3 regions of the Halomonas mongoliensis genome follow, and region 3 is predicted to be linked to each of the others. Evidence: predicted binding sites of a transcription regulator. Region 3 holds the regulator's gene; each other region holds the start of a gene.
The links. Region 3 encodes FNR, which switches genes on or off when oxygen is low (the NO sensors DNR and NnrR bind a similar motif). Its sites were predicted from a motif close to TTGATNTANATCAA; they were not measured.
Positions count from the first base shown of each region.

Region 1: ACRYRV_RS02680 (Hsp20/alpha crystallin family protein) is a predicted target of FNR. The motif match lies at 5,585-5,598, and genes of this name have one in related genera.
Region 2: ACRYRV_RS02180 (cytochrome ubiquinol oxidase subunit I) is a predicted target of FNR. The motif match lies at 2,379-2,392, and genes of this name have one in related genera.

Region 1 covers NZ_CP199288.1:574,156-583,806, forward strand. The annotation lists gene ACRYRV_RS02650 (SO_0444 family Cu/Zn efflux transporter) at 1-243, shown strand, start outside; gene gloA (lactoylglutathione lyase) at 378-911, opposite strand; gene ACRYRV_RS02660 (GMC family oxidoreductase) at 987-2,570, opposite strand; gene ACRYRV_RS02665 (twin-arginine translocation signal domain-containing protein) at 2,628-3,194, opposite strand; gene ACRYRV_RS02670 (ribbon-helix-helix domain-containing protein) at 3,445-3,729, shown strand; gene ACRYRV_RS02675 (histone deacetylase family protein) at 3,830-4,972, shown strand; gene ACRYRV_RS02680 (Hsp20/alpha crystallin family protein) at 4,989-5,477, opposite strand; gene ACRYRV_RS02685 (hypothetical protein) at 5,663-6,190, opposite strand; gene ACRYRV_RS02690 (M20/M25/M40 family metallo-hydrolase) at 6,359-7,603, shown strand; gene ACRYRV_RS02695 (hypothetical protein) at 7,797-8,045, shown strand; gene ACRYRV_RS02700 (ribose-phosphate diphosphokinase) at 8,156-9,055, opposite strand; gene ACRYRV_RS02705 (thymidine phosphorylase family protein) at 9,057-9,651, opposite strand, start outside.
Region 2 covers NZ_CP199288.1:473,049-482,699, reverse strand. The annotation lists gene cydB (cytochrome d ubiquinol oxidase subunit II) at 1-701, opposite strand, end outside; gene ACRYRV_RS02180 (cytochrome ubiquinol oxidase subunit I) at 703-2,283, opposite strand; gene ACRYRV_RS02175 (efflux RND transporter permease subunit) at 2,694-5,807, opposite strand; gene ACRYRV_RS02170 (efflux RND transporter periplasmic adaptor subunit) at 5,807-6,910, opposite strand; gene ACRYRV_RS02165 (NAD(P)/FAD-dependent oxidoreductase) at 7,170-8,360, shown strand; gene ACRYRV_RS02160 (ParA family protein) at 8,400-9,134, opposite strand; gene ACRYRV_RS02155 (hypothetical protein) at 9,343-9,651, shown strand, end outside.
Region 3 covers NZ_CP199288.1:1,106,786-1,116,436, reverse strand. The annotation lists gene ACRYRV_RS05175 (hybrid sensor histidine kinase/response regulator) at 1-744, opposite strand, end outside; gene ACRYRV_RS05170 (hypothetical protein) at 812-1,327, opposite strand; gene ACRYRV_RS05165 (sodium:solute symporter family protein) at 1,442-3,283, opposite strand; gene ACRYRV_RS05160 (DUF4212 domain-containing protein) at 3,290-3,550, opposite strand; gene ACRYRV_RS05155 (putative nucleotidyltransferase substrate binding domain-containing protein) at 4,206-6,026, shown strand; gene ACRYRV_RS05150 (3'-5' exonuclease) at 6,065-6,691, shown strand; gene ttcA (tRNA 2-thiocytidine(32) synthetase TtcA) at 6,784-7,713, shown strand; gene fnr (fumarate/nitrate reduction transcriptional regulator Fnr) at 7,828-8,571, opposite strand; gene hemN (oxygen-independent coproporphyrinogen III oxidase) at 8,668-9,651, opposite strand, start outside.

The sequences.
Region 1 (9,651 bases), 530 kb from region 3:
CGCGAGCTGGGCAGCCGTGCGCTGGCCGCCTATCTCTCAGGGATCGTGATCAGCGCCCTGCTCCTGGGGATGGGGGTGGATGCACTGCTGGGCGGATGGCAGCTGGATGTGCTGCATCAGGTCGACCGGGTGCAGGAGCTGCTGCCGGAGTGGCTCGAGGCCGCTGCCCTGATCGTGCTGGTGGCGCTCGCCATCAGGCCACTGCGTCGTCGGCTGGCCGCCGGCCTTGTCCTGCCAACCTGAACGGGGAGCTTCGATGATCCAGCCGCGGTCACGGCTGGCCCACGAGGCCGCCGCCTGGGCCGAGGCCCAGGCGGCCCACCAACCGGGGCCGGCGGCGCCCTGAGATGACAGGCCCTTTCCACCCCGCTTGAGGGTCAGTCGCCCAGAGCGGCGAGCCGGTCGGCCTGAACCACCTCGATCCAGTAGCCGTCGACGTCCTTCACGAAGACCACATCCTTCATCTTGCCCTGGTCGCTGCGCTTGATGAACTCGACGCCGTTGCTGCCGAACCAGGCTTCGGCGGCCTTGAGGTCCGGCACCGAGAAACAGATATGGCCGAAGCCCTGCGGCTGGGCGTTGCCGTCATGGTAGGCGAAGTCATCCTGTGTCTCGGTTCCCCAGTTATGGGTCAGCTCAAGCAGGCCGCGCTGGCTGAAGGTCCAGACCGTGCGGTCGCCCACGTTCTCAGGTACCGTTTCGTCCGCCTCCAGCTTCGCCAGAAAATAGAGCGAGAACTGCATCTCCTCAAAGTCCAGCCGGCGCAGGACACACATGCCGAACACGTGAGAATAAAAGGCAAGTGCCTTCTCGGGATTTTTCACACGCAGCATGGTGTGGTTGAGACGGAAGCCGTCGGAATCGGCGGTGGGGGTCTGCACGCCGGGGTGTTTCTCGCCATTGAAACTCATGAGGTCTCCTTGCATTGCTGAAGCTGGGGCCATCCAGGATGGCCAGCCCCCGGCGACCGCCGGGGGCTGGAGGAATTAGACTTCGCCGCGCTGCATAAGCTGGCCAATATGTTCGGCCTGGCGGATCGCCAGCGAGACGATAGTCAGGGTAGGATTCTCTGCCGCCGAGGTGGTGAACTGGCTGCCATCCGAGATGAACAGGTTGGGGACCTCGTGGGTGCGGCCATAGGCATTACAGACGCCATCCTCAGGGCGTTCGCTCATGCGGCAGGTCCCAAGATTGTGGGTTGAGGGATAGGGCGGCACTTCGTAGACATCCTTCGCCCCCACCGAGCGGTAGAGCTCGGCACCCTGCCGGTAGCCGTGCTCGCGCATGGCGACGTCGTTGGGGTGATCGTCGTAGTGAACATTGGCCACCGGCAGGCCGAACCGATCGGTGACCTCGGGGTTCAGGGTGATCCGGTTGCCCTCCTGGGGGAGATCCTCACCCACCAACCACATGCCGGCCATGTTCTCATACTGATCGAGCGCCCCGGTAAAACGCGGCCCCCAGGCACCGGGATCGAAGAAGGCCGCCATGAACGGCAGGCCCAGCGCCAAGGTCTCCATCTCGTAGCCGCCTACGAAGCCTCTCTCGGCGTCATGGTGGGACTCGTCCGAGATGATGCCGGCCATAGTAGTACCGCGATACATGCGCACAGGCTCGTCGAAGGTGGCATAGACCGAGCCAGTCATGTGCCGCATGTAATTACGACCTACCTGCCCCGAGCCATTGGCCAACCCCGCCGGGAACAGGCTGCTGGCGGAATTGAGCAACAGCCTCGGCGTCTCAATGGAGTTGCCGGCCACTGCAACCAGGCGAGCCTTCTGGCGTTTCTCGTTGCCCTCGGCATCAAAGTAGACCACGGCCGTGACCCTGCCGCTGTCGTTATGCTCGATGCGTGCCACGTGGGATTCCGGGCGCAGCTCCAGGTGGCCCGTGGCGATACCCTCGGGAAGTTCGGTATAGAGCGTCGACCACTTGGCACCGGTCTTGCAGCCCTGGAAGCAGAAGCCACGTTGCTGACAGGCTGCACGCCCGTCGCGCGGCTCGCTGTTGATGGCCATATGACCGGTATCGCAGGAGTATCCCATCTTCTCGGCACCAGCATGCATCACCTTGAAGTTGTTGTTACCGGGTAACCCCTTGTTGCCATTGGTACGGGTTACGCCCATTCGCTTCTCGGCGCGGTCGTAGTAGGGGGCGAGGTCATCATAGCTGAGTGGCCAGTCGAGCAGGTTGGCCCCCTCGACCTCACCGTAGGTGGTGAGCGCCGCGAACTCGTGGGGCTGGAAACGCAGGCTGGCTCCGGCCCAGTGGACGGTGGTGCCGCCCACTGCCTTGACGATCCAGGCGGGCAGGTTGGGGAAATCTCTGGCAAGCCGCCAACTTCCTGAAGTGGTGCGCGTATCCAGCCAGGCAAGCTGGGCGAAGGAAGCCCACTCGTCTGCCAGGAAGTCCGCAGTAGTGTGCAGAGCTCCGGCCTCCAGAACCACTACATCGATGCCCTGCTGGGCAAGTTCGTTGGCCAGGGTGCCGCCCCCCGCGCCGGACCCGATCACCACAACGACACTGTCATCGTCGTGGGAAAAGGTCTGCTGATTGTCGGTCATTGCCATCTTGGCGTCTCCGGATACGTCGTTGTTGTCGTTATCGTGGCAAGCGATCTGGCAGCGTCAGCCCACGCTCTCGAAGGGCAGGTACCCGGCCTGGGGCTTGGGCGGCTCGGGCAGCCAGTCAAGGTCATTGAAGCCCTTGGTCAGGTAACCACCGTCGCCCTGGGCGCCCTCGTATCCAAAGTGGGCGAAGGCCAGGGAATTGTCATAGAGCGAAACCACCGCATCACCGCGAACGGTCTCGAAGAAGGGCTGGCCGGCCATGGGGGCCAGGTGCTGGAGACGTCCAGCATCGTCAAGTGCTAACCAGTCGCCGGCGGCGGACGCGTCGAGTGCATCGATACCCTCCTTCAACAGGGCATGCATCGAAGCATCGGCCGCCTTGCGATCCAGGCTCTTAACGACCATGGCGTAGGCGGCGTCCTCCAGGCCCGGATGCGGGAACATCTGCCGGGTGATGGCGAGGAGCATCTCGCCCTGACGCGAGCTGAGCGTATCCAGGGAGAGCGCCCAGCTGCGGGACGGTGCGAGCAGTGCAATCGGACCACTGGCAAAGGCCAGGGTACCGGCCAGGACACCGCCGCTGGCCTTGAGGAAGACGCGGCGGGAGAGGTTGGGGGAATTCATCGCTGGATTCTCCAGAGTGAAGGCCCAGTCGCCAGTGAGCGCCTGCGCCTGGTCTCTTGTTGTTGTCGGGGTGCCGAAGACATCAGACACCTCAGCTGAGAGTAAGCCTGCGATGCGCAGTTGGGGTAACAGTGGAGTACTACATCGACGATGGTCTAATGCTCAAGGGCAGCCACAGGGGGCAATGTCGAGGCATGGCGAAACCGGCATGTCGCCGAAAATATGCTTTCGCCAGCGGAGTAGAGAAGCCATGTGTCACGTCTATGCATCCACCGCCCCCGAACGCTACGAGTGCACCACCCGCTCGGTGCGCCTGCAGGGTAGCGTCACCAGCGTTCGGCTTGAGAACGAGTTCTGGGAGATCCTCGACCTGCTAGCCCGTGACCAGCAGCTTTCTACCGGTCAGTTCATCAGCGAACTGTATGGCGAAGTGATGGCCACCAAAGGCACCGTACCCAACCTGGCCTCGATGCTGCGCGTTGCCTGCGCCGTGCACCTGCATATCCGGGCCGAGCCAGCCGTACGCAGAGCCTGACATCCAACTGTCGACGACGTAAAGGCACGCCGGGCGTGCTTCATGGCTATGCTGTGGTAGCGGCCCCGCGAGGGGTTCCACCCACCAGGGAGCCTGAGTCTTGAGCCACCAGAGTCGGGTCATCACCTTCTACGACGAACGCATGCTGGCCCATGAACCGGACATCGAGGCGCCGTTCCTGCCGGGCCGCATGGACACCCGCATCCGCTCGCTGCTGTCGGGGCTGGGCGTACCCTGGAAGTACCCGGAACACCCCGCCAGACTGACCGCCATCCGCCACCTCCTCGAGCTCGAACCGGTACCCGGGGTCACCTTCCAGACCGGCATGGCCGCGACGCGGGAACAGCTGGCGCGGGTCCACACCCTCTCCTACGTGGACTCCCTGTCTCGGCTGCGGGGCAAGAGCGCCTGGCTGGACGTGGATACCACGGCGGTGTCTCCCGGCAGCGTCGAGGCGGCCGAGGTGGCCGCCGGCACGGCGATCGCCGCGGTGGAGGCGGTACTCCAGGGGCGCACGGAGAGCGGCTTTGCGCTGGTGAGGCCGCCGGGCCACCACGCCGAGCCGGTGCGCGCCCGAGGTTTCTGCCTGTTCAACAACGTAGCGGTGGCCGCCGCCCATGCGCGCCTGGCGCTGGGCTGCGAGCGGGTGATGATCGTGGACTGGGATGCCCACCATGGCAACGGCACCCAGGACATCTTCTGGGCGGACCCGGATGTGCTCTTCTTCGACATCCATCGCGCCTCGCCCTTCTACCCGGGGACGGGCAGCCTCGAGGAGGTCGGCGCAGGACTGGGAGACGGCACCAACGTCAATGTCCCGCTGCCGGCCGACGCCGGTGACGCCGCCTACCTCAAGGCGTTCCGCGAGATCCTGGTGCCGGCGGCGGAGTGGTTCCAGCCCGACCTGATCCTGGTCTCGGCAGGATTCGACCCCCACAGCCATGATCTGGCGCTAAACGTCTCCTATGACGGCTTTGCCGCCATGACGGGCATCCTCCAGGCGCTGGCCCGGCGGCACTGCAGCGGCCGGCTGGTGTTCGTACTGGAGGGCGGCTACAACCTCATCTCCCTGTCACGGGGCGTGAGGACGGTGCTGCGCGTGCTGGCCGGCGAGGCACCACCGGAACCCGGCCAGCGCGGCCTGGCGGAGGTGGAGGCCGCTGCGGCCTTTCATCGCGACGCCTTCGTCAGTCAGCCGGCGCCGGTCGAGGCCGCCGCGCAGACGGGTCGGGAGAAGCGGTAACCGACCCGCCAGGCCGTCACTTCACCTCGACCTTGCGCCGGCTGGCCTGCTTCAGCTTGGGCAGGGTCAGCTCGAGGATGCCGTTCTTGAAGCTTGCCTCTGCCCTGTCGGCGTCGATGTCGCTGGGCAGCGCTACGGTGCGGCTGAAGGAGCCGCTGGAGATCTCCGAGCGGAAGAACTCGCCCTGCTCCTCCTTCTTCTCCTGACGATGCTCGCCCTTGACGGTGACGCTGCGGTCGGTGACCGAGACCTCGAGATCCTCGCGCTCGAAGCCGGGGACCTCCGCGCGCACCACCACCTCGGCGTCGCGCTCGATGACATCGACCTTAGGCACCCCCTTCTCGAAGGCGGCGAAGCGCTCCCACAGCGGGTGGTCCCAGCGCAGCGACGGCATGCCGCCCCGCCCGAGGAAGCTGTCGAAGAAACGCTCGAACTCCTGGAAGGGACTCACCTCCCGGGACTCGGACTGGGTGGAGGGGGAAGTATCCTTGGACTTCTTGGCCATGGTGGCACTCTCCTGTAGCGGAACGACAACCTCTGACGAACGGCAGTCACTGCGAACGCAGGCACCTAGCCGCAACAGGTAGACTAGTCCAGGTCGACTCCTTTGCCTTGATAGATGTCAACCGCCAATGGGGCTCACCCGCAGGCTTCAAGCCACTGTCGAGGACGGGCCAGGGCCCTCCCCCGCTACTCCCAGCGCCAGCCCTGTCGTTGCCACCAGGCTCGGGCCAGGGCGAGGTTCTCGGCGTTGTAGCGCGGGTCCAGCACGCTGCCAAGCTCAAGGGTATCGCCGCCGGTGGCGGTCATCAGCGCCGGGTCCTGGGAGGCAAGCATCATGGCATAGAGCACCAGCATCAGCTCATACTCGTCCGGGGTGTCGAGCCGCGAGGCCAGGGCAGGGATGGCGGGCTCGCCGATCTGCCCGAGCCGCTCCGCGGCGATATACCAGGGGCGCGGGTGCTCCTGCCCGCCATAGCGGGTAACGAAGCGGCGGTCCGGCAGGCGGCTGATGTAGTAGTGGACCTCGTCCTCCACGCCATGAAACAGCGGCGGCAGCCAGTACTGCTCCTCCCTTCCGACCCCGGGCACCACCACCTCCGGGGGCGGCGTGACCTCAGGTTTCGGGGCGGGTGGCGCCGGCGGGGAGCCGGCACAGCCTCCCAGCAACAGCACACTCAGCCCGAGGGGCAATATCACCGACACCCTTGACCACATGCCTGACTCTCCTTCTCGCTCGAGGCCCACCGATGGGCCAGGAGGCTCAGCATAGCCTGGCCTGGCCGGTCGCGGGAGTGGCAATCGAGGACGCCTCGGACAGACCGCAGCCGCCCGGAATGGTAAGCTCCGGAACGATGATCTCACCCTGAAACGAGAGAGAACGCGATGAGCGATACCCCCTGGACCGAGCCCATGCCCGAGCCGCAGTTCGCGCTGATGCGGCGCATCCTCGCCGCTCCGAGCCCCGTGGGCCTGGAGGCGGCCATGACCTATGGCGTGCTCAAACCCCACTTCGAGAGCTTCGCCCCCGCGGACTGGCAGCTGCACCAGTTCAAGGGCCATGCGGGCGTGGTGCTGGATACCCACCCGGGCCGCGACGACCTCTTCAAGGTGATGGTGATCGGCCACGCCGACAAGATCCGCATGCAGGTGCGCTCCATCGGCGAGGACGGCAAGGTCTGGATCAACACCGACGCTTTCCTGCCCAACGTGCTGATCGGCCATGAGGTCACGCTGTTCAGCGAGGACCCCGAGGCGCCCGGCAGCTACCGGCGCATCGAGGGCGGCACCGTGGAGGCCCTGGGCGCCATCCACTTCTCCGACCCGGCCCAGCGCGACGGCAGCAAGGGCATCAAGAAGGAGCAGATCTACCTGGACCTGCAGATCCACGGCGAGAACAAGAAGCAGCAGGTGGAGAACCTGGGCGTGCGTCCGGGCGATTCCATCCTCTTCAACCGTCCCATTCGCCACGGCTTCAGCCCGGACACCTTCTATGGCGCCTACCTGGACAACGGCCTGGGCTGCTTCGTTACCGCCGAGGTGGCGCGGCTGATCGCCGAGGCGGGCGGCACCGAGCAGGTCAGGGTGATGTTCGCCATCGCCAGCTACGAGGAGATCGGCCGCTTCGGCAGCCGGGTGCTGGCCGGCGAGCTCCGGCCCGACGCCATCATCGCCGTGGACGTGAACCATGACTATGTGGCGGCCCCGGGCATCGGCGACCGTCGCATGCAGCCGCTGGAGATGGGCAAGGGCTTCACCCTCTCGGTGGGCGCCATCGCCAGCGAGCAGCTCAACCGGATCATCGAGACCACCGCCCGGGAGCACAGCATTCCCATGCAGCGGGATATCGTCGGCGCCGATACCGGCACCGACGGCATGGCCGGCGTGCTGGCCGCCGTGGACTGCGTGGCCACCTCCATCGGCTTCCCGATCCGCAACATGCACACCATCTCGGAAACGGGCAACACCCGGGACGTGACGGCGGCGATCCACGCCATCACCCGCAGCCTCCAGGCTCTGGACACCCTGCCCGACCCCCACCGGGAGTTCCTGGACCACCACCCCCGCCTGGACGAGGCCGCCCCCCTTGCCCACCGGGGCGGTGACAAGCCGGACACCGACGTCGACTAAGCGCCGCGCCACGGGGCCCCGCGGGTGCGACGTGCTGCGTCTACGGGGCCCCTCGTTTCGGGCATCACTCATGCCGTCGCGGAATGATGTCGCCGACGCATGGGACTTGCTACAACAGAATCCGAATCTGCTCTCGCTTCGCCGACTGCCTGGCTATGATGGGCGCCACACACACCAAGCCAATGTGAGCGCCATGAAATCCTTCCTCGTCGACGTCTTCGCCCTCCACTCCCGCGGTCAGGAGATGCACCTCGGCGGCGGCCTCTTCCATGCTTCCAGCGCCAGTGAAGCCGAGGGCATGGCCAGTGAAGAGTTCTGGATCGAAGAGCTGACCGACCGCGGCTTCGAGATCGGCTTTCGCACCGATACCCCGGAGCGAGGCCAACAGGTGATGTCCCTGGAGCGCCTGCGGGCCGCCAGCGGGACCGCCCTCTACGCCTGACGGCGGCAGCGCCACTCGCCGGGCGGGTGGCCAACGACAACGCCAGCGGGGCACGAGAGACGCTCTCGTGCCCCGCTGGCGTTTCAGGATCGACAGGACGCCGGGGCGACTCAGCCGGCCAGCACCTCATCAAGCGCTTGGGCCAACACCGGCGCCATGGCGATGGCGTTGCTGTCGTGGGCGATGCAGTCGGTGCTCCACACCTCCCCCACCCCGGCAGCATGAATCACCGCCAGGGCATCTCCGGCAAAGAGGGCGTGGGTCAGCGCCAGGTCCACCGAAAGCGCCCCCGCAGCCAGCAGGGCCTCGGCGGCACGGGCCACGGTATGGCCGGAGCTCGCCACGTCATCCATCAGGACCACTCGCCGTCCAGCCACCTCGACATCGGGCAGCGCTATCTCCACGTCGCGATCGCCATGGCGCACCTTGCGACAGGTCGCATGGTCGAGCCCGGTCAGCTCGGCGGCCTGGGCGACCCACTGCAGCGCCTCCTCGTCGGGGCCCAGCAGCAGCGCCTCGGGGCGCTTTCCGGCGATCAGCTCGGCCAGCCGCGGCGCACCGGAGAGGGCGATGGCGTGATCGAGGGGAATCGCCTGCTCCAGGCGTTCGATGCGGTGCAGGTGGGGGTCCACGGTGATCACCGCATCGAAGAGCTCGGCCAGGAAGCCGCCGATGATGGTCTGGCTGACGATCTCGCCGGGATGGAAGGCGATATCCTGGCGCATATAGGCCAGGTAGGGCGCCACCAGCACCAGGCGCGCCACGCCCAGGCGACGGGCGTGCCGCGCCAGCAGCAGCAGCTCGACCAGCTTGTCGTTGGGGCGGTCCAGGCTGCGGTAGAGCACCAGGGTGGCGGGCACCTGCCGCTCGTCGCCAAGTGGCAGGGTCAGCTTGAGCTCGGCGTCGGGGAAGCGGTGGCGTTCCACCGCCAGGGCCGGCAGCCGGCAGGCGTCGGCCAGGCGCCGCGCCGGCCCGGCCTCGTCGGAAAAATGGAGCAGGGCGGCATCCATGTCACATCTCCACGTTGAGTCGGGTCAGCTCGTCGCGATGACCCAGGGTAAAGCCGCTGTCGCGCTCGCTGGACTGGTGGGCCAGCGCCAGCTCGTTGCGGAAGGCAGCATAGACCGTATAGAGCGGCTGCCCGGCCTTCACCTCGTCCCCGATGCGGGCAGCCAGGTCGACACCCGCACCGGCGGCCTTGGGCGCACCGGCCAGCCTGGCGATCCGCGCCAGCTTGAGGTTGTCGATACCGATCACCACGCCATCTTCCGGCGCCACCACCTCGAAGGCGTGAGGCGCCAGGGGCGGTTTGTCCGGGTCGAAGGGCCTGGCCCCCTGGGCCTCGATGATCGCCTGCATGCGCTCCAGGGCGCGCCCGGAGTCGAGGATGTCTCGAGCGATGCCGAAGCCGTCGCCGCCGCGCACGTCCGGGTCGAACTCCAGCATACGCCCGGCCAGGCGCAGGGACTTCTGACGCAGGTCCATGGGGGCGTCCGGGTGGTTGGTGAGCACCCGCATCACATCCCGGGCCTCCAGTACCGGGCCGATGCCGCGACCGATGGGCTGGCTACCGTCGGTGATCACCACGTCCAGGGTCAATCCCATG
Region 2 (9,651 bases), 630 kb from region 3:
ATGACGCTGGTCACCTGGTAGCCGTCCACGCCGAACATCAGCCAGACGCCCGCCACCAGGAAGAGCACCGCGCAGACCAGGGCGGTCAGGGTGCCGATGGCGGCGCTGCGGGCGCGCAGCTCGCCTTCGGTCTTCATCTGCAGCCAGGCGGCGCCGTGGGTGACAAACATCAGCAGGCTGAGCAGCCCGGCCAGCAGCGCTAAGGGGTTGAGCAGGCCGAGCAGGCCGCCCTGGTAGTCCAGGCGCAGAATGTCGTCGAACTGGAAGGGCACGCCCTGCAGCAGGTTGCCGAAGGCGACGCCGAAGAGCAGCGCCGGCACCGCCGAGCCGATGGTCAGCATCCAGTCCCAGCGGCTGCGCCAAACGGGGCTGTCGAGCTTGGAGCGGTAGTCGAAGGCCAGCGGGCGCAGGAAGAGCGCGAACAGGGTCAGCATCAGCGCCAGGTAGAAGCCGTTGAAGGCGGCGGCGTAGACCGGCGGCCAGGCGGCGAAGAGGGCGCCGGCAGCGGTGATCAGCCACACCTGGTTGCCGTCCCAGTGGGGCGCCACGGAGTTGATCATCACCCGGCGCTCCTCGTCGTTATGGCCCACCACCTTGAGCAGGCTGGCCATGCCCATGTCGAAGCCGTCGGTGACCGCGAACCCGATCAGCAGCACGCCGATCAGCACCCACCAGATGAATCTGAGCGTTTCGTAGTCCATGTCATGCCTCCTGTGGCTTGCCGGTCAGCGCGGTGGCGGGAGCGTCGAGGTCGTCCGGGCCGGCGTGATAGCCGCTGCCGGAGGGCCCCTTGCGAGCGAAGTGCTGCATCAGCCAGATCTCGATGATCACGAAGATGGTGTAGAGCACGGCGATGGCGATCAGGGTGAAGAGCACCTGGTTGACCGTCAGGTGGGAGACGGCGATATGGATCGGCAGGATCTCGCCGATGGCCCAGGGCTGGCGGCCATACTCGGCCACGAACCAGCCGGCCTCGGAGGCGATCCAGGGCAGCGGCAGGCTGAACAGGGCGAAGCGCAGCAGCCAGGGTGACGCCTCGGGCTGGCGACGCACGCTGTGCCAGAAGGCCAGCACGAAGAGCACCAGCATGATGAAGCCGGCGGCCACCATGATGCGGAAGGTCCAGAACAGCGGCCACACCTTGGGCACCGAGGCCTCCACGGCGCGCTCGATCTCGGCGGCGGTGGCATTGGGTACGTCGTCGGTATAGGCGCTGAGCAGCAGGCCGTAGCCCAGGTCGCCGCGTACCTCCTCGAAGCGGGCGGCGTCGGCCTCGCTGCCCTCGCCGCGACGCAGGCGGTACATTAGCTCGTAGGCCTCCTGGCCGGTGATGATGCGCTCGCGGTGCTGCTCCTTGAGCTCGCGAATGCCGGTCACCTCCTGGTCCAGGGAGCGGGTGGCGATCAGCCCCAGGGCGGCGGGAATATGGATGGCGAAGTCGGTGCGCTGCTCCGCCTCGTTGGGCAGCCCCACCAGGGTGAAGGCGGCGGGCGCCGGCTGGGTCTCCCACTCTGCCTCGATGGCGGCCAGCTTGACCTGCTGCACGTCGCCCAGCTCGTAGCCGGACTCGTCGCCCAGCACGATCACCGACAGCACGGCGGCCAGGCCAAAGGCGGAGGCGATGGCGAAGCTGCGCCGGGCGAAGGCGACCTCGCGGCCCTTGAGCAGATACCAGCTGGAGATGGCCAGCACGAAGACGGCACCGGTGACGTAGCCGGCGGAGACGGTGTGCACGAACTTGACCTGGGCCACCGGGCTGAGCAGCACCTCGCTGAAGCTGGTCAGCTCCATGCGCATGGTCTCGAGGTTGAACTCCGAGCCGATGGGGTACTGCATCCAGCCGTTGGCGACCAGGATCCAGAGCGCGGAGAGGTTGGTGGCCAGGGCCATCAGCCAGGTGACGGCGAGGTGCTTCTGCTTCGACATGCGGTCCCAGCCGAAGAAGAAGAGCCCCACCAGGGTCGACTCCAGGAAGAAGGCCATCAGCGCCTCGATGGCCAGCGGCGCCCCGAAGATGTCGCCGACATAGTGGGAGTAGTAGGACCAGTTGGTCCCGAACTGGAACTCCATGGCGATGCCGGTGGTGACCCCCAGGGCGAAGTTGATGCCGAACAACTTGCCCCAGAACTTGGTCATTTCGCGATAGATGGTCTTGCCGGTCATCACGTAGACCGTCTCCATTATCGCCAGCAGGATCGAGAGACCCAGCGTGAGTGGTACGAACAGGAAATGCACCATCGCCGTGAAGGCGAACTGCAACCTGGATAGTTCAACGATGTCCATGTGCGACTCCGTGAAATGGGCGGATATCACGGCAGGCTTGCCTGCGGGTAGGGGTGCTGCCACGGCCAATATAGGCAAGCCCTGCCCGCAGAAAATTGATATGAATCAATTTTATGAAGTCGCATAACTTGCTGATGTGGAAGAAAAAATACAGGTTAGGGCTCGGGGGGAGGGTGAAAAGTTAATATTCATATAATGTTTTGTGAGCGCAAGGTGCTTGAAAAGATTGGCAAATTTTAGCCCGTGTTTTGATGTATGTTTTATGCCTTTTTGGGTGGTCTATGCCGCGTTGAAGAGGAGGAATTCGAGGCATTTCGAGCCTGCGGTCTGGTGTCGCAGCGACGGGTTTGGAGGCAAAAAAAGGCCACCCCGCGGGGTGGCCTTGTGCCTGATGGCAGAGCGAACATCGACTAGCGTCCGGCTTGGCTCGCTTCCATCTCCTCCTCCAGGCGGCGCTTGACGTCGCCGGGGGATCCGGTGTGGCGGGCGAGCAGGTCGTAGGCCACCGGCACGATAAAGAGCGTGAAGAGGGTGGCGGCGGCGACCCCGGAGAGGATCACGGTGCCGATCACCATGCGCGACTCCGAGCCCGCGCCGCTGCCGACGATCAGCGGGATGGCGCCTGCCATGGTGGTCACGGCGGTCATCAGGATGGGACGCAGGCGGGTCACCGCGGCGTCCACCAGGGCGTCACGGAAGGCCAGCCCCTGGTCGCGCAGCTGGTTGGCGAACTCCACGATCAGGATGCCGTTCTTGGCGGCAAGCCCGATCAGCATGACGAGTCCCACCTGGCTGTAGATGTTCAGCGACTGGCCGGTAACGAAGAGCCCGAGCATGGCGCCGCTCATGGCCAGGGGCACGGTGAGCATGATCACGAAGGGGTGCACGAAGCTCTCGAACTGGGCGGCCAGCACCAGGAAGACCACCAGGGCGCCGAGGATCAGCAGGAAGGTGGTGGCGCCGCTGGCCTGCTGGAAGTCCCGGGAGGCACCGCTCACATCGGTCTGGACCTGGGGCGGTAACACCTCGGCGGCGGCGCTCTCCAGATACTCCAGCGCTTCCCCCAGGGAGTAGCCGTCGGCCAGGTTGGCCTCGATGGTGATGGAGCGCAGGCGGTTGAAGCGGTTGAGGGTGCTGGCGCCGGCGAAGTCGGTGAGAGTCACCAGACTCGCCAGGGGGATCAGCTCGCCCGAGCGCGCCGAGCGCACCTGGATATTGTCCAGCGCCCTGGGGCTCGCCTGGCTGGCGCGGTCGCCTTCGACGATGACGTCATACTCCTGGCCGTTATCCAGGTAGCGAGTCACGTTGCGCCCGCCCAGCAGCACCTCCAGGGTGCGGCCTATCTCGGTGACGGTGACGCCGAGGTCCGCGGCGCGCTCGTAATCGATGTCGACCCGCAGCTGGGGCTGGGTCTCCCGGTAGTTGCTGTCCAGCCCGATCAGCCGCGGGTTGTCCTCGCGGATATGCGCCATCAGGGTGTCGCGCCACTCGGCCAGCTCCTCGTAGGTGCCGCCGCCCAGCACGAACTCCACTGGCTTGGCGATGCGCTGGCCGAAGCCCTGGCGCATCACCGGAAAGGCCTGGACGCCCGGCAGCCCGGCGAGTTCTCGACGCACGTCGTCCATGATTGCCCAGGCGTCGCGGCGGCTACCCCAGTCGGCCAGGCCGATGATGCCGAAGCCGTTGTTGAAGTTCTCGATATTACCGAAGCCGCGTGGCGCACGGATCACCACCCGCTCCATGTCGCCGCTCTCCACCATGGGCTCCAGGCGCGCCTCGATCTCGTTCATGTAGTCCATGATGTAGTCGAAGGTGGCGCCCTCGGGGCCGTTGACCAGGATGATGAAGCTGCCGCGATCCTCCTGAGGGGTGTACTCGCTGGGCAGCAGGTCGGCCAGCCAGACGGTGGCGGCGATCAGCCCCACGAAGACCGCCAGCACCGCCAGGCGCGCCTTGAGCACCCACTCCAGTAGAGTGCGGTAGAGGCGCTGGGTCAGCTCCAGCAGCCACTGCACGGCCCGGGCGACACGGCTGTCATCCTGGGCCGGTTTGAGGATCTTGGAGGCCATCATCGGGGTCAGCGATAGCGCCAGTACGCTGGAGATGGCCACGGCGGCGGCCATGGTCAGGGCGAACTCCGAGAAGAGCCGGCCCACGTTGCCCTGCAGGAAGGCCAGCGGCACGAAGACCGCCACCAGCACCAGGGTGGTGGCGATCACCGCGAAGGCGATCTGCCGTGTCCCCTTGAAGGCGGCCACCAGGGGCGTTTCGCCGTAGTCGTGCATGCGGCGGTGAATGTTCTCCAGCACCACGATGGCGTCGTCGACGATCAGGCCGATGGCCAGCACCAGGGCCAGCAGGGTCAGCAGGTTGATGGAGAAGCCCATGAGCGCCAGGGCCATGAAGGCGCCGATGATCGCCACCGGCACCGTCACCGCGGGAATCAGGGTGGTGCGCACGTTGCCGAGGAACAGGAAGATCACCACCACCACCAGCCCCATGGCGATGAACAGCGTCATCATCACCTGCTCGATGGCCCCGGCCACGAACACCGAGGCGTCGTAGTTGAGGGAGAGTTCCATGCCCTCCGGCAGTCCCCCCTGGACCCGCTCGAGCTCCGCCTGGACGCCTCGGGAGACCTCCAGCACGTTGGCGGTGGACTGCTTGAGGATCCCCAGGCCCACCATGGGCACGCCGTTGGCGCGGAACACCGAGCGGTCCTCCACCGAGCCGATCTCCACCCGAGCGACGTCGCCCAGCCGCACCAGGTAGCCGTCAGCGCCCTGGGTCAGCGCCAGGCGCTCGAAGTCATCCGGCTGGTTGAAGCTGCGCGGCAAACGCACGATGAACTGACGCTCTCGGGACTCGATGGAGCCGGCCGGGAGCTCGACGTTCTCGGCGCGCAGGGCGCTCTCCACATCGCTCACCGTGAGGTTGCGAGCGGCCAGGGCGTTGCGGTCGATCCACACCCGCATGGCGTACTCGCGACCGCCGCCGATGCGCACCCGGGCCACCCCGGGCTGCACCGAGAAGCCGTCTACCAGGTAGCGGTCGGCATAGTCGGTCAGCTCCGGAATGGTGTAGCCGTCGCCGGTCAAGGAGAGCCACAGGATCACCTCCTCGCTGGAGTCGGCCTTCTGCACCTCGGGCGGGTCGGCCTCGTCGGGCAGGTTGCGCAGGGCCCCGGAGATGCGGTCGCGGATGTCGTTGGCGGCGGCATCGATGTCCATGTCGAGGCGAAACTCGATATTGATGCGCGAGCGGCCATCTTCGCTTGAGGAGGTGATCAGTTCGATGCCCTCGACCCCGGCGATGCGGTCCTCCAGCACCTGGGTGATGCGGGTCTCCACCACGCTGGCGGAGGCGCCGGGATAGCGGGTGTCGATGCTGACCACCGGCGGGTCGATGGAGGGGTACTCCTGCAGCGGCAGGCGCTGCAGGGCCAGCAGCCCGAAGGCGACGATCAGCAGTGCCAGCACGGTGGCCAGCACCGGGCGCTGTACGGAGAGGTCGGAGAGGCGCATCAGTCACGCTCCCCGCGGCTCGCCTCGAGGATCTCGGGCACCGAGGTGTCGGCATCCGCCACCCCGAGCAGGGTCACCTGGTCCCGTGGTTGGACGCGCTGGACACCATGGGCCACCAGCAGCTCTTCCGCCTCGATGCCCTCGAGGATCTCCACTTGACCGGTGCGCCGCTCGCCCACCTTCACCTCCCGGCGCTCGACGCGATTCTGGTCATCCTCGTCGATCACCAGGACGTACTGGCGATCGCCACTGGGGACCAGCACGCTCTCCGGCACCACCACGGCCTCCCGCGGGCTGCGCTGGACGATGACCTCCATCAGCATGCCGGGGCGCAGGCGCCGTTCGGGGTTCTCTAGCCTGGCGCGCACGCTGACGCTGCGGCTCACCGGGTCGACCCGGGAGCCGACGCTCTCCACATGGCCCTCGAAGCGCTCGTCGGGGAAGGCCACGCTGCGCGCCGTCAGGGGCAGGCCGGGCTCGAGCAGGGCCAGGAACACCTCGGGCACGCTGAAGTCGAGCTTCATCACGTCGACCTTGTCGAGGGTCACAAGCTCGGTGCCCGGGGTGACCAGGCTGCCGAGGCTGATATTGCGAAAGCCCACCACGCCGTCGAAGGGAGCGCGCAGCCGGTAGTTGCGCAGCCGCGCCTCCAGCCCCTGGATTTCCGCCTCCACCTGACGCAGCCTGGCCCGGGCGTCCTCAACGTCGGCCCGCGGGGCCAGATTGCGGCTCTGCAGCTGGGCCAGGCGATCCACCGTGGCACGGCGCTCGTCGCGCAGGGCCTGGGCGGCGCGCAGCTGCGCCTGCTGCTCGGCATCCTCCAGGCGAATCAGCAGCTGGCCGGCCTCCACCACCTGGCCGTCGCGGAAGTTCACCTCGGCGACGATGTCGGTGACCGTGGCCGAGAGCGTCACGCTCTCGTCGGCGCGCAGGGTCCCCAGCGCCTCCAGGGGGTCGGACCAGGGCGCCAGAGTGGCCCGGGCGCCGATCACCGGCGTACGCTCCTGGGCAGCGGCGGGCGGGCTGGAGAGCAGGGTGGCCAGCAGCAGCACCAGCAGGGCGGCCAGCAGGCGTGGGGTCAGGCGAGACGAAGAGGGGGTCATGGGAGCTCGGGTCTGGGTCCGGGGTGGCGAAGGCGCGAAGCTGCGAGACTGCCGGGCATCCTGCCCGGCACGGGTGCCTGTTCAGGCTACCCATGATACTCGGCGCAATTGTGACAACAATTCACAATCGTATTGATGCGCCTATTTAGTGTACAGGTATTGTACGTTGGTTCAATTTTTGTACAGCTGTGGCGGCATCAACAGCCGGGCGCGGGCCTGCTAGAATGCGCCTCCCTTTCACAAGCGGCCCGACCTGACCATGACCTATGACACGGTGATTCTCGGCGCCGGCGCCGCCGGCCTGATGTGTGCCCTGACCGCGGGCTATGCAGGGCGGCGGGTGCTGGTGATCGACCACGCCAAGCGGCCCGGGCGCAAGATCCTGATGTCCGGGGGCGGGCGCTGCAACTTCACCAACCTCAACTCCACGCCGGCCAACTTCTTCTCCGCCAATCCGCACTTCTGCATCTCGGCGCTGAAGCGCTATCGCCCCGAGCACTTCGTGGAGCTGGTGGAGCGCCACGGGGTGGAGTACGTGGAGAAGGCCCCGGGCCAGCTGTTCTGCGCCGACTCCGCCAAGGAGATCGTGCGGGTGCTGCTCACCGAGTGCGAGTGGGCCGGAGTGGAGCTGCGCCTCAACACCTCGGTGGAGCGCCTCGAGCGCCATGGCGAGGGCATGCGAGTGGTGACCTCCCGGGGCGCCATCGACTGCGGGGCGGCGGTGGTGGCCACCGGAGGGCTCTCCATTCCCACCATGGGAGCCACCGGCTTCGGCTTCGAGCTGGCCCGCCAGTTCGGGCTCGAGGTTACCGAGACGCGCCCGGCGCTGGTGCCCTTCACCCTGACCTCCCAGTGGAAGGCTCGGGCCGGGGCGCTCTCCGGGGTCGCCTGCGAGGTGGCGGTGCGCGTCATCCAGGACGGCCGGCCTCGTGGGCACTACCGCGAGCCCATGCTCTTCACCCACCGTGGCCTCTCGGGGCCCGCCATGCTGCAGATCTCCAGCCACTGGCGGCCCGGCGACGAGCTGGCCATCGACCTGCTGCCGGACATCGAGGCCTTCGAGGCGCTCTGTATCGCCCGGCGGGAGACGCCGAGGCGGCGCCTCTCTTCCTGGCTGGGGGAGCAGCTGCCCCGGCGCCTGGCCCAGGCGCTGATCGAATGGCACGGCGGCGATGGCGTGCTGGCCGAGCGCAGCAACGCCGAGCTCGAGGCCTGGGCCCAGCGCCTCGGCGACTGGCGGCTCAAGCCCGCCGGCACCGAGGGGTGGCGCACCGCCGAGGTGACCCTCGGGGGCGTGGATACCCGACGGATCTCGTCGCAGAGCTTCGCGGTGGAAGGGCTTCCCCAGCTGCGCTTTATCGGCGAGGTGCTCGACGTCACCGGTGAGCTTGGCGGCCACAACTTCCAGTGGGCCTGGGCCAGCGGCGTAGCCTGCGGCAGCGCCCTCTAGCCTGGCTCCGGCCCCTCTGGCCGACCGCCGGCCCTCTGCCTACTGCAGGCGCTGGGCGATCTCCTGCCACAGCGCCCGGTAGGCGCCGGCGGCAGGGGAGGTGCGGGCAAACTGGCCTAGGGGAGCGCGCTCGACCCCCATGCGCTCCACCACGCTGGCGCTGGGAATGGTGGTGGAGAGGCGCAGCGGCCACTGCCTGGGGAGTTCGGCGATGGTGTCCCGGTGCAGGTGGCGGCGACGGTCCGCCAGGGTCACGAAGGGCCATACCTGGCAGGGGATGTCGTGCCGGTCGAGGAAGTCGCGCAGCTGCTCCAGAGTGCGCAGGGAGAGCACCGTGGGTACGATGGGTACCAGCAGGGCGTCGACGCTGGCAAAGACGCTCTCGGAGAGGGTCGAGAGCGTCGGCGGGCAGTCAAGGATCACCAGGTCATAGTCGTGACGAACCGGTTTCAGGATGCGCCGGAGCTGGTTCTCCTGCTGTTCGGCCAGCAGCTGGTCCATCTCCCGGGAGGCCAGCGCGGCGGGCAGCAGATCGAGGTTCTCTACCTCGGTGGCCCGAATCACCTTGTCGAAGGCGGCCTTGCCCTTCACCAGCCTGGCCACGCCGCCGCGTATCTTGGGCTTGATGCGCAGGTAGAAGGTGGTGGCCGCCTGGGGGTCGAGATCCCAGAGCAGCACCCGCCTGCCCTGGGCGGCGGCCTCTGCCGCCAGGTTGACCGCCGAGGCGGTCTTGCCCACCCCGCCCTTGATGCTGTAGAGCGCCAGCATGCGCATGGCGTGCCTCCCTTCTTCCCTGGTGACGACCTCTTGCCGCACCTCATGGCGCCGTCAAGGCGTCGCCCGGCGGCGACGCCGTACCTTACCAGCTTAGGCCGTCTCTTCAGGTGACGGTTTCGTGACAGTCGCGGCGTCGCGCGTCCAGGGTCTATCCTGCTGGCAGAGTGCTTGCGCACGAATCCTCAGCCTGCCCCGGAGGTGCCCCATGACCCTGATTGCCGTTCATCACGAGCCCGGCGCCGATGAGACGTCGCTGCGCGACCGCGTCGTCGATGCGTCCCTGGGTGAGGCCGAGCGGCACGGCTGGGAGGCGGTCAGGCTCACCGAGGTCGCCGCGCGCCTGGAGGTGCCCATGGCGGCGGCGCTGGCGGAGTTTCGCGATCTGGACGCGGTGGCCAATGCCTGGTTCCAGCGCGGCCTGGAGGCGATGCTGGCCGAGAAGCCCGAGGGCTTCGAGCACTGGCCGGAGGTCCAGCGACTGGCGCACTGCCTGCTCGCCTGGTTGGATGCGCTG
Region 3 (9,651 bases):
GGCCCAGAAGCTCTGGCCGAAGTTCTGCTGGGCCAGCTGGCGCTGCAGCTCCAGCTGCACCTCGGCGTGGGCCATCAGCTCGCCCAGCCCGTCGAACATCCACCAGGTGACGTAGACGCCGAGGACCAGGAAGGCGAGCAGCTTGACCAGGGATTCGAAGGCCACCGCGTGGATCAGCCCCTCGTGATGCTCGGTGGCGTCGGTGTGGCGAGTGCCGAAGAGGATGGCGAAGGCGGCCATCACCACCGCCACGTAGAAGGCGGTGTCGGCGAATAGCGGGGTATGGGTCGGGTCGCCGTCCACGGTCAGCACGCTGAAGGAGGTGGAGACCGCCTTGAGCTGCAGCGCGATGTAGGGCAGGGCGCCGATCAGGGCCACCAGGCTGGCGAAGGCGGCCAGAGACTGGGTCTTGCCGTAGCGGGAGGCGATGAAGTCGGCGATGGAGGTGACGTTTTGGTGCTTGGCGACGCGGATCATCTTGGCCAGCACCGGCCAGAAGAGCAGGAAGGTCAGGATCGGTCCGACGTAGATGCTGGCGAAGGACCAGCCCCCGGTGGCGGCCTGGCCGACGGCGCCGTAGAAGCTCCAGGAGGTGCAGTAGATGGCCAGCGCCAGGCTGTAGATGATGGGACGGCGCTGGCTGGCGCCGTGCTCCCTGGCACGGCGGTCGCCTCGCCAGGCGATGCCGAACAGCACGGCAATATAGAGCAGCGATACGGCAACCAGCAGCCAGCCTGAAAACATGGGCTTCCTCCCTCGAGTCTGGCGCCCATTCTAGGGCAATGTGACCCGGGAAGGCAGACGACCTGCGTCAGCCTCGACAGACCGCCAGGTAGACGGGGTCCTCGGCGTCCAGCTCGCGCATGGCCTCGAGGCGCGGCCGGCGCTCTTCGCCCACCAGCGGCAGGGTCTCGCGGCTCTCGCAGTTCATCAGCCAGGCCTGGTGGGTGACCAGGTCCACATGCTGCTTCTCGAAGCGGTAGCGGATGTACTCCACCAGGCGTTCGCCGTCGGCGGTCTCGCGTGCCCGCATGCTGTCGCTGTCCACGGCGCTGAAGGCGTTGGCCATGGGGAAGGCGTAGGTCCAGGGTCGCCAGAACATGGAAGCGTGCTCCACCTCGACGACGCTGGCGGTGGCGGGCAGCTGGGCCTGCTTGTGAGTGAGCCAGGAGTACTCGTAGTGAACCTGGTAGCCCAGCATGCCGAGGCCGGCAAAGACGGGAATGATCCAGGTGGGCAGGCGCTTGCCGCTGGCTAGCCGCAGCAGCAGGCCGATGCCGGCGGCGCCGAGGCCGGCGAAGATCGCCGCGATCAGATGCCAAATCATGAAGGGTCCTTTCTGAAAGCGCTCGGGCTTCCCTTGGGAAGCCCGAGCGGTGAGAGTTGACTGGCCCGGCGAGCCGGGCCAGGGGGCCATTATGGCCCAGAATGCCCTGAGGGGTTAGTGGTCCACGGCACCACCGGCACCCTTGGGATAGCGGACGCTCTCCACCAGGTCCTGGATCTCCTGCGGGGGCTCTTCGGTCATGCTGGAGACGGTGAAGGCCACAGCGAAGTTGAAGATCGCACCCACCGCGCCGAAGGAGAGCGGCGAGATGCCCAGGATCCAGTTGTCCGGGGTGTTGGGCAGCATGTTGGTGCCCGGAATGAAGAACCAGCCCAGGTAGGTGAAGATGTAGAGCAGGGTCAGGATCAGACCGGTCAGCATGCCGGCAACCGCGCCCTTGTTGTTCACCCGCTTGGAGAAGATCCCCATCATCAGCGCCGGGAACAGGGAGGCGCCGGCGATGCCGAAGGCGAGGGCCACCGTCTGGGCGGCGAAGCCCGGCGGGTTGAGGCCCAGGTAGGTCGCCAGCAGGATGGCGCCCGCCATGGAGATCCGTGCCGCCAGCATCTCGCCCTTCTCGGAGATGTTGGGGTTGATCATGGTCTTGATCAGGTCGTGGCTGATGGCCGAGGAGATGGCCAGCAGCAGGCCCGCGGCGGTGGAGAGCGCAGCCGCGATACCTCCGGCGGCGATCAGGCCGATGACCCAGGCGGGCAGGTTGGCGATCTCGGGATTCGCCAGCACCATGATGTCGTTATTGACCTCCAGCTCGCTGCCTTCCCAGCCCAGGTGCGAGAAGTCGGCGCTGTCATTGTACATCTGGATGCGGCCGTCGTTGTTCAGGTCGCGGAACTTGATCAGGCCGGTCTCTGCCCAGGTGACCATCCACTCCGGAACGTCCGGATGGTCGGTCCACTCGGAGGCCAGGGCATAGCCGGCTGCATCGGTGGTGGTGATCTCGCCGTGCTGGATGGATGACTGCAGCGCCGACTCGACGTCTTCTACCTGACCGGCCATTTCCGGGTAGATGGTGGTGCTCAGGTTGAGGCGCGCCATGGAGCCCACGGCCGGTGCGGTGAGGTAGAGCAGGGCGATGAAGACCAGGGCCCAGCCGGCAGACCAGCGAGCGTCGGCCACCTTGGGCACGGTGAAGAAGCGGATGATGACGTGGGGCAGACCCGCGGTACCCACCATCAGCGACAGGGTGAACAGCACCATGTTGAGCTTGTTGTCCACGTCCGCCGTGTAGTCCTGGAAGCCCAGGGCGACCACGACCTCGTTGAGCTTCTGCAGCAGCGGCACGCCGGATTCGCTATGGGTGCTGAACATGCCGAACATCGGAATGGGGTTGCCGGTCAGCTGGAAGGCGATGAAGACCGCCGGAATGGTGTAGGCGATGATCAGTACGATGTACTGGGCCACCTGGGTGTAGGTGATGCCCTTCATGCCGCCGAATACCGCATAGAGGAAGACGATGGCCGCGGCGATCCAGATGCCCCAGGTGTTGGAGACCTCGAGGAAGCGCGAGAAGGCGACGCCGGCACCGGTCATCTGGCCGATGACGTAGGTCACGGAGGCCACGATCAGGCAGATGACGGCCACCAGGCGTGCCGCCTTGCTGTAGAAACGGTCACCGATGAAGTCCGGCACGGTGAACTTGCCGAACTTGCGCAGGTAGGGCGCCAGCAGCATGGCAAGGATCACGTAGCCGCCGGTCCAGCCCATCAGGAACGAGGAGTTGGCGTAGCCGCCGGAGGCGAGCAGGCCGGCCATGGAGATGAACGACGCCGCGGACATCCAGTCGGCGGCGGTGGCCATGCCGTTGGTCACCGGGTGGACGCCGCCGCCCGCCACGTAGAAGTCCTTGGTGGAACCCGCACGGGCCCAGATCGCGATGCCGATGTAGAGGGCGAAGGAGGCCCCTACGAACAGCAGGTTGATGGCAAATTGGCTCATGCTGGATTACTCCCCCAGACCGAATTTCTGATCGAGCTTGTTCATCTTCCAGGCGTAGAAGAAGATCAGCGCGATAAAGGTAAGGATGGAGCCCTGCTGGGCGAACCAGAAGCCCAGGTCGGTGCCGCCGACGGGAATACCGGAAAGCAGGGGACGGAACAGGATCGCCATGCCGTAGGAAACGAAGGCCCAGACGATCAGGCACCCCGTGATCAGGCGCACGTTCGCCTTCCAGTAGCCTGAGGAGTCGATTTTCTCTTCAGCCATTGTCGTGTTCTCCACTTGTTATTGGTGGGGTTGGGAACTTGAGAGGTGTTGCTTGCGGGTCACCAGGGCAATCGTACGTCTTCTGTCTTGCCGCGCTGGTGGCCGGCGGCCGGCTTCGCGGTGAAGTGCCGGTGAGTCGGGGCTCGGCTCGGCACCAGGGGAATTGTTGTCGTGCGATTGCCCTGCATGATGCCTGTTGGATAGTGGGCAATGAGTGGCGAAAATGAATCCCAGACTTTCGTATCATGAGCTAAATGCGATAAATAGGATTTGTAGAAAACTCTTTTTTATCAGTAGCTTGTTGGTGTGTTTTTGCCGGTTTACAGGGAGGGAATGGTCGCGGCTAGGACGATGGTATAGGGGGGGAGGTGGCCCTCTTGCGCTGCGTCAACGCGGCCCTTTGACGATGGTCTAAGGAGGCCGGAGGAAGACCAACGTCTAGCTTATAAGGGGAAAGGAGAGGTTGCTATGCTGCTTCCAGCCCGCCGGCCACGAGGATGCCCTTCGTTACCGGACGGGCGCTGCTACCCAACAACAACTCAACAACCAGATGGCGGCCATGAAGCCGTGCCCCTTTCCCGCCCCAGCTGCCTACCCGCCTCGGACGCCGCTGCTGCAGGGCGCCCCGGGGCAAGCCGCCTGCGAGGTCTGCGCCATGGTCGAGGTCGATCTGTCCCAACCGCCGTTCACCCTGCTCGACGAAGCCGGTCGCGAGCGGGTTCGCCAGGGCGTGGACCTGGCCTACTTCGATCGCGATGAGATCATCCTCGAGACGGGGCAGGCCGGCGAGAACCTGTTTCTTATCCACAAGGGCGAAGTGGCGGAGGTGGATACCACCCTTCCGGCGGCCCGGGCGCGTATCGGCCACTACACCCGCGGCGACCTGTTCGGCGCCATCAGCATCCTCAACGGCAAGAGCCGCTACCGCTTTCGCGCCGAGCAGGAGAGCCTCTGCTACCTGCTCCCGCGGGCGCTGTTCCTCGAGCTCTGCGAGGACTTCCCTCCCTTTGCCGAATTCTTTCGCCAGACCCTGGCCCACAAGGCACACCTGCTCACCGAGCAGCGTGCCGAAGGGGGCGTCACCATGGCGGGCTTCATGCTGGCCCGGGTCGACGAGTGCATGCGCGAGCCGCTGCTGGTGAAGGCGAGCACCACCATCGCCGAGGCGGTCGCCACCATCAATGAGCGCCACGCTGACAGCCTGCTGGTGGAGGGCGACGCCGGCCCCGGCATGGTGACCAAGACCGACCTGCTCAACGCCCTGGTAGTGGAGGGGCGCGACCGGGAGAGCGCCCTGGACGGCATCGGCAGCGCCGAGCTGATCACCGTGACCCGCGCCCAGTACCTCTTCGAGGCCCTGGTGGTGATGACCCGGCACAAGGTGGAGCGGGTGGTGGTGGTGGAGAAGGAGGCAGCGGTCGGCGTGGTGGAGCTTACCGATGTGCTGAGCTACTTCTCGAGCCGCAGCTATGTGGTCAGCCTGCAGGTGGAGCAGGCGGAGAGCCTGGAGGCGCTGGCCGCCGCCAGTCGCCGTACCCCCGAGCTGGTCAAGGCGCTGATGGCCCAGGGGGTCAAGCTGCGTTTCGCCATGGGCCTGCTGGCCGCCCTCAACGGGCGGATCATGAACAAGGCCTGGGGCTTCCTGGTCGACGAGCGCTACCACCGGGACAGCTGCCTGATGGTGATGGGCAGCGAGGGGCGCGGCGAACAGATTCTCAAGACCGACCAGGACAACGGCCTGATCCTGGCCGACGGCCTGGAGTGGCCCGACTGCGCCGAGCAGATGCAGCGGCTGACCGAGACCCTGATCGAGCTGGGCTACCCGCCCTGTCCCGGCAATATCATGGTCTCCAACCCCGAGTGGGTGGGCACGGTGAAGCAGTGGCACGCGCGCATCGCCCGCTGGGCCGAGAAGCGCGATGGCGACAGCCTGATGAAGCTGGCGATCATGCTCGACTCCCACGCCGTGGCCGGCAACCCGGCGCTGCTCGACCGGGTCCGCGATGAGCTCTTCGCGCGCTGCGCCGGCGATGAGCTGCTGCTCTCCTATTTCGCCCGCACCATCCTGCGCTTCTCCACGCCGCTGACCCTCTTCGGCTCCCTCAAGCGCCCCCAGCACGGTATCGACATCAAGAAGGGCGGCATCTTCCCCATCGTCCACGGGGTGCGGGTCATGGCCCTGGAGCGGCGGATCCGGCCCACCTCCACCCTGGAGCGGCTGGACGCCCTGGCGGCTGACGGACGCCTGGAGCCGCGCTTTGCCGAGGATCTCGGCGAGGCGCTGTCGCTGTTTACCGAGCTGCGGCTCAAGCAGCAGCTGGCCCGGCTGGAGGGTGGCGATGAGGAGCGCAGCCCCGATCGCGTGGTCGTCCAGGAGCTCTCCTCCCTGGAGCGCGACCTGCTGCGCGAGGCGCTGCATATCGTCAAGGACTTCAAGCAGCGCCTCTCGCATCGCTTTCATCTCGAGTATTCATGAGACCGACGGAACGACAACCACAACAAGGAGAATCCGTGATGTTCAAGACACTGAGGCGCGCCGCCGATCGGCGGCGGCATGCCAACGGCGACTACGCCTGGCTCTTTCACCCCTATACCGGGGACGAGATGGTGGTGATCGATACCGAGACCACCGGCCTGGATACCCGCAGCGCCGAGCTGGTCTCCATCGCTGCGGTCAAGGTGCGCGGTGATCGGGTGCTGACCAGTGAATCCCTGGACCTGCGCCTGGCGCGGCCGGCGTCGCTGTGTGGCGACTCGATCCGCATCCACGGCCTGCGTGGCATCGACCTGGACGGAGGGCTGAGCGTCGATCAGGCCCTGGAGCGGCTTATCGACTTCGTCGGCAATCGCCCCCTGGTGGGCTGGCACCTGGAGTATGACCTGGCGATCCTCAACCGCGAGCTGCGTCCGCGTTTCGGCTTCGAGCTGCCCAACGCCACCATCGACGTGGCCCAGAGCTACCTGCGCCGGCTGCGGCGTCTCCATCCGGAGGTGGAGAGCACGCCGCGCTTCGAGAAGGTGGCGGCGCTGCTGGACGTCCCGGTGATGGGGCGCCATACCGCCCTGGGCGATGCGGTGACCACGGCGCTGATGTTCCTGCGGCTGGACCGCGAGGCCAGCGCCGCCCGGCTCTTTTCCTGACCCAGCGCAGGGGGCGCGGCGTCGCCTCGCGGCCCCCGGAGTGGTAGGATGGCGCCCGTCATTTTCCGCCCGCACTGGCAGCGCCAAGACCCATGCAAGACGCCGTGATCTTTGACCCTCGTGAGCGTGACGAGGCCGCCTCCCAGGCCGTGCCCGCCGATCACGAGGCCCCCTCGCCGACCCTCGATGCCCTGGATGCCAGGGGCAAAAGGGAGTTCAACAAGCTCCAGAAGCGCCTGCGCCGCCAGGCCGGCAATGCCATCATCGACTACGGGATGATCCATGAAGGGGATCGGGTCATGGTGTGCCTCTCCGGCGGCAAGGACAGCTATGCCATGCTCTCCATCCTGCGCAGCCTGCAGCGCAATGCACCGGTGAACTTCTCCCTGGTGGCGGTCAACCTCGACCAGAAGCAGCCCGGCTTCCCCGAGCAGGTGCTGCCCGACTACCTCGAGTCGCTCGGCGTCGAGTACCACATCCTGGAGCGCGATACCTACTCGGTGGTCAAGGAGAAGACCCCGGAGGGCAAGACCACCTGTGCGCTCTGTTCGCGGCTGCGCCGCGGCTCCCTCTACGGTTTCGCCGAGGAGATCGGCGCCACCAAGATTGCCCTGGGCCACCACCGGGAGGATATCCTCGAGACGCTGTTCCTCAACCTCTTCTTCGGCGGCAGCCTCAAGGCGATGCCGCCCAAGCTGCTCTCCGATGACGGCAATAACATCGTGATCCGCCCCCTGGCCTACTGCCGTGAGGCGGATATCGCCGAGTATGCGCGGCTGATGGAGTTCCCGATCATTCCCTGCAACCTGTGCGGCTCCCAGCCCAACCTGCAGCGCCAGGTGGTCAAGGAGATGCTGGCCGAGTGGGAGAGGAAACACCCCGGGCGCCTGGAGAGCATGTTCAAGGCGGTCACCAATGTGGCACCGTCCCAGCTGGCCGACCGCGAGCTGTTCGACTTCGTCGGGCTCGAGGAGGCGCAGGCGCGGCGGCAGGCCAGCCGCATCGAACTGCTGAACGAGTAGCCCTGACGCCGGCGCCAGGGCTCGGGAACTCATGACTCGAAAACCAGAACCCCCCATCGGGCACTCGCCCGATGGGGGGTTCTGCGTGAGGGGTTAAGGCCAGGCGGCCCGGGGCTACTTGGCCCCTTCCTCCTCGGCGACCTGGATCAGGGAGTCGAGGTCGAGGATATGCACCTCGCGGCCCGAGACCTCCACCAGGCCCTGGCTCTGGAAGCGGCCCAGGATGCGGCTGACCGTCTCCACGGCCAGGCCCAGGTAGTTGCCGATATCGGCCCGGGACATGGAGAGGCGGAAGCTGTAGGGCGAGTAGCCGCGCCGCCGGAAGCGGTCGGAGAGGCTGGTGAAGAAGCTGGCCAGGCGCTGGTCGGCGGTCTTGCGCGACAGCAGCCGCATCATGCGGCGGTCATCGCGCAGCTCCTTGCTCATGCTGCGGTAGAGCTGGCCGCGCAGCTCCGGCAGCGACTCCGACAGCTGATCCAGGCGGTCGAAGGGGATCTCGCAGACGGTGGTGGTCTCCAGCGCCACCGCGGTGCCCGGGTAGCGCTCCTCGTCGATGCCGTCGAGCCCAACCAGCTCGCTGGGCAGGTAGAAGTTGGTGAGCTGGTCCTCGCCGCTCCCCTCGGTGGTCACCTGCTTGAGGCTGCCGGAGCGCACCGCAAAGACGCTGGTGAAGGGGTTGTCCTGACGGAACAGGGTCTCGCCCTTCTTGAGCGGTGCCCGGCGGCGGATGATGGCGTCGAACTGGTCCATGTCCTGCACCTCGAGGGCCAGAGGCAGGCAGAGCGAACTCAGGCTGCAGGTCTGGCAGCGAGTTTCGTGCAGGACAGAGCGCCGCCGTCCGGTCAGACTGTCAGGCATGGCCGCCTTCTCCTTGATCGTGATCATGGAAGGCATTATGGAGGATAAAGCAGGCGGGGCAAACCACCTCCAAGGAGGTAGCCCCCGGCGGCCGACTCAGGGCGTCGGGTCGGCGCCGGGGTCGAAGGCGGCCAGCAGGCGGGTCAGCCCCCATGCGCCGTCCGGCGTCAGGCGCAGCCGCTCGCCCTGGCGCTCGAGGAGCCCCGCCTCGCAGAAGGGGGCCAGACGCTGCAGATCGTCGGCGAGGAGGACGCCGGCATTGCAGCCATACTCCCTGGAAAGGGCGGTGAGATCCAGCTCCCGGCGGCAGGCCAGCGCCTCCATGGCGGCGGCGCGCAGCCGCTGTTCGGGGCCTGGGCGAAGGCCGCCGGCCACGGGCAGCCGGCTGGCATCCAGGGCGGCCTCGTACTCCTCCAGCTGCCGGGCGTTGCGGGTCAGGGTGGCGCCGACCCGGCTGATGGCGGCAACCCCCAGGCCCAGCTGGTCGCCTGGCGGGTGGGAGGTATAGCCCTGCAGGTCCCGGGCCAGCCGGCCTTCGCTCAGGGCCAGGGCCAGGCTGTCATCGCGGCGGGCAAAGTGACCGAGTCCGATATGCACATAGCCGGCCGCCTGGAGGCGGCCCCGAGCTTCGCCAAGGATCGCCAGGCGCGTCGCCGCGTCGGGCAGCTCCTCGACGCGGATCTCCTGCTGGGGGCGATAGCGCTGGGGCAGGTGCGCATAGCGGTGCAGGGTGATGCGCGCCGGGGCCATGGCGATCACCTGCTCCAGGGTATCTCCGAAGCCCCGGGGCGTCTGCAGGGGCAGGCCCACGATCAGGTCGAGGTTGAGGGAGCGGAAGCCGAGCCGCTCGGCCTCGTCCACCAGGGACTCCGTCAGCACCCGGGGCTGCACGCGGTTGACGGCGCGCTGCACGCGCAGGTCGAACTCCTGGACGCCGAGGCTCAGGCGGTTGAAGCCCAGGGCCTGGAGGTGGCGCAGGGTGAAGACATCCGCCTCGCGGGGGTCGATCTCGATGCTGAAGTCGCGTCCCCGGGCCCCCGAGAGCCCGAAACGGGCGTCGAGGCGGTCGAAGAGGTCGCC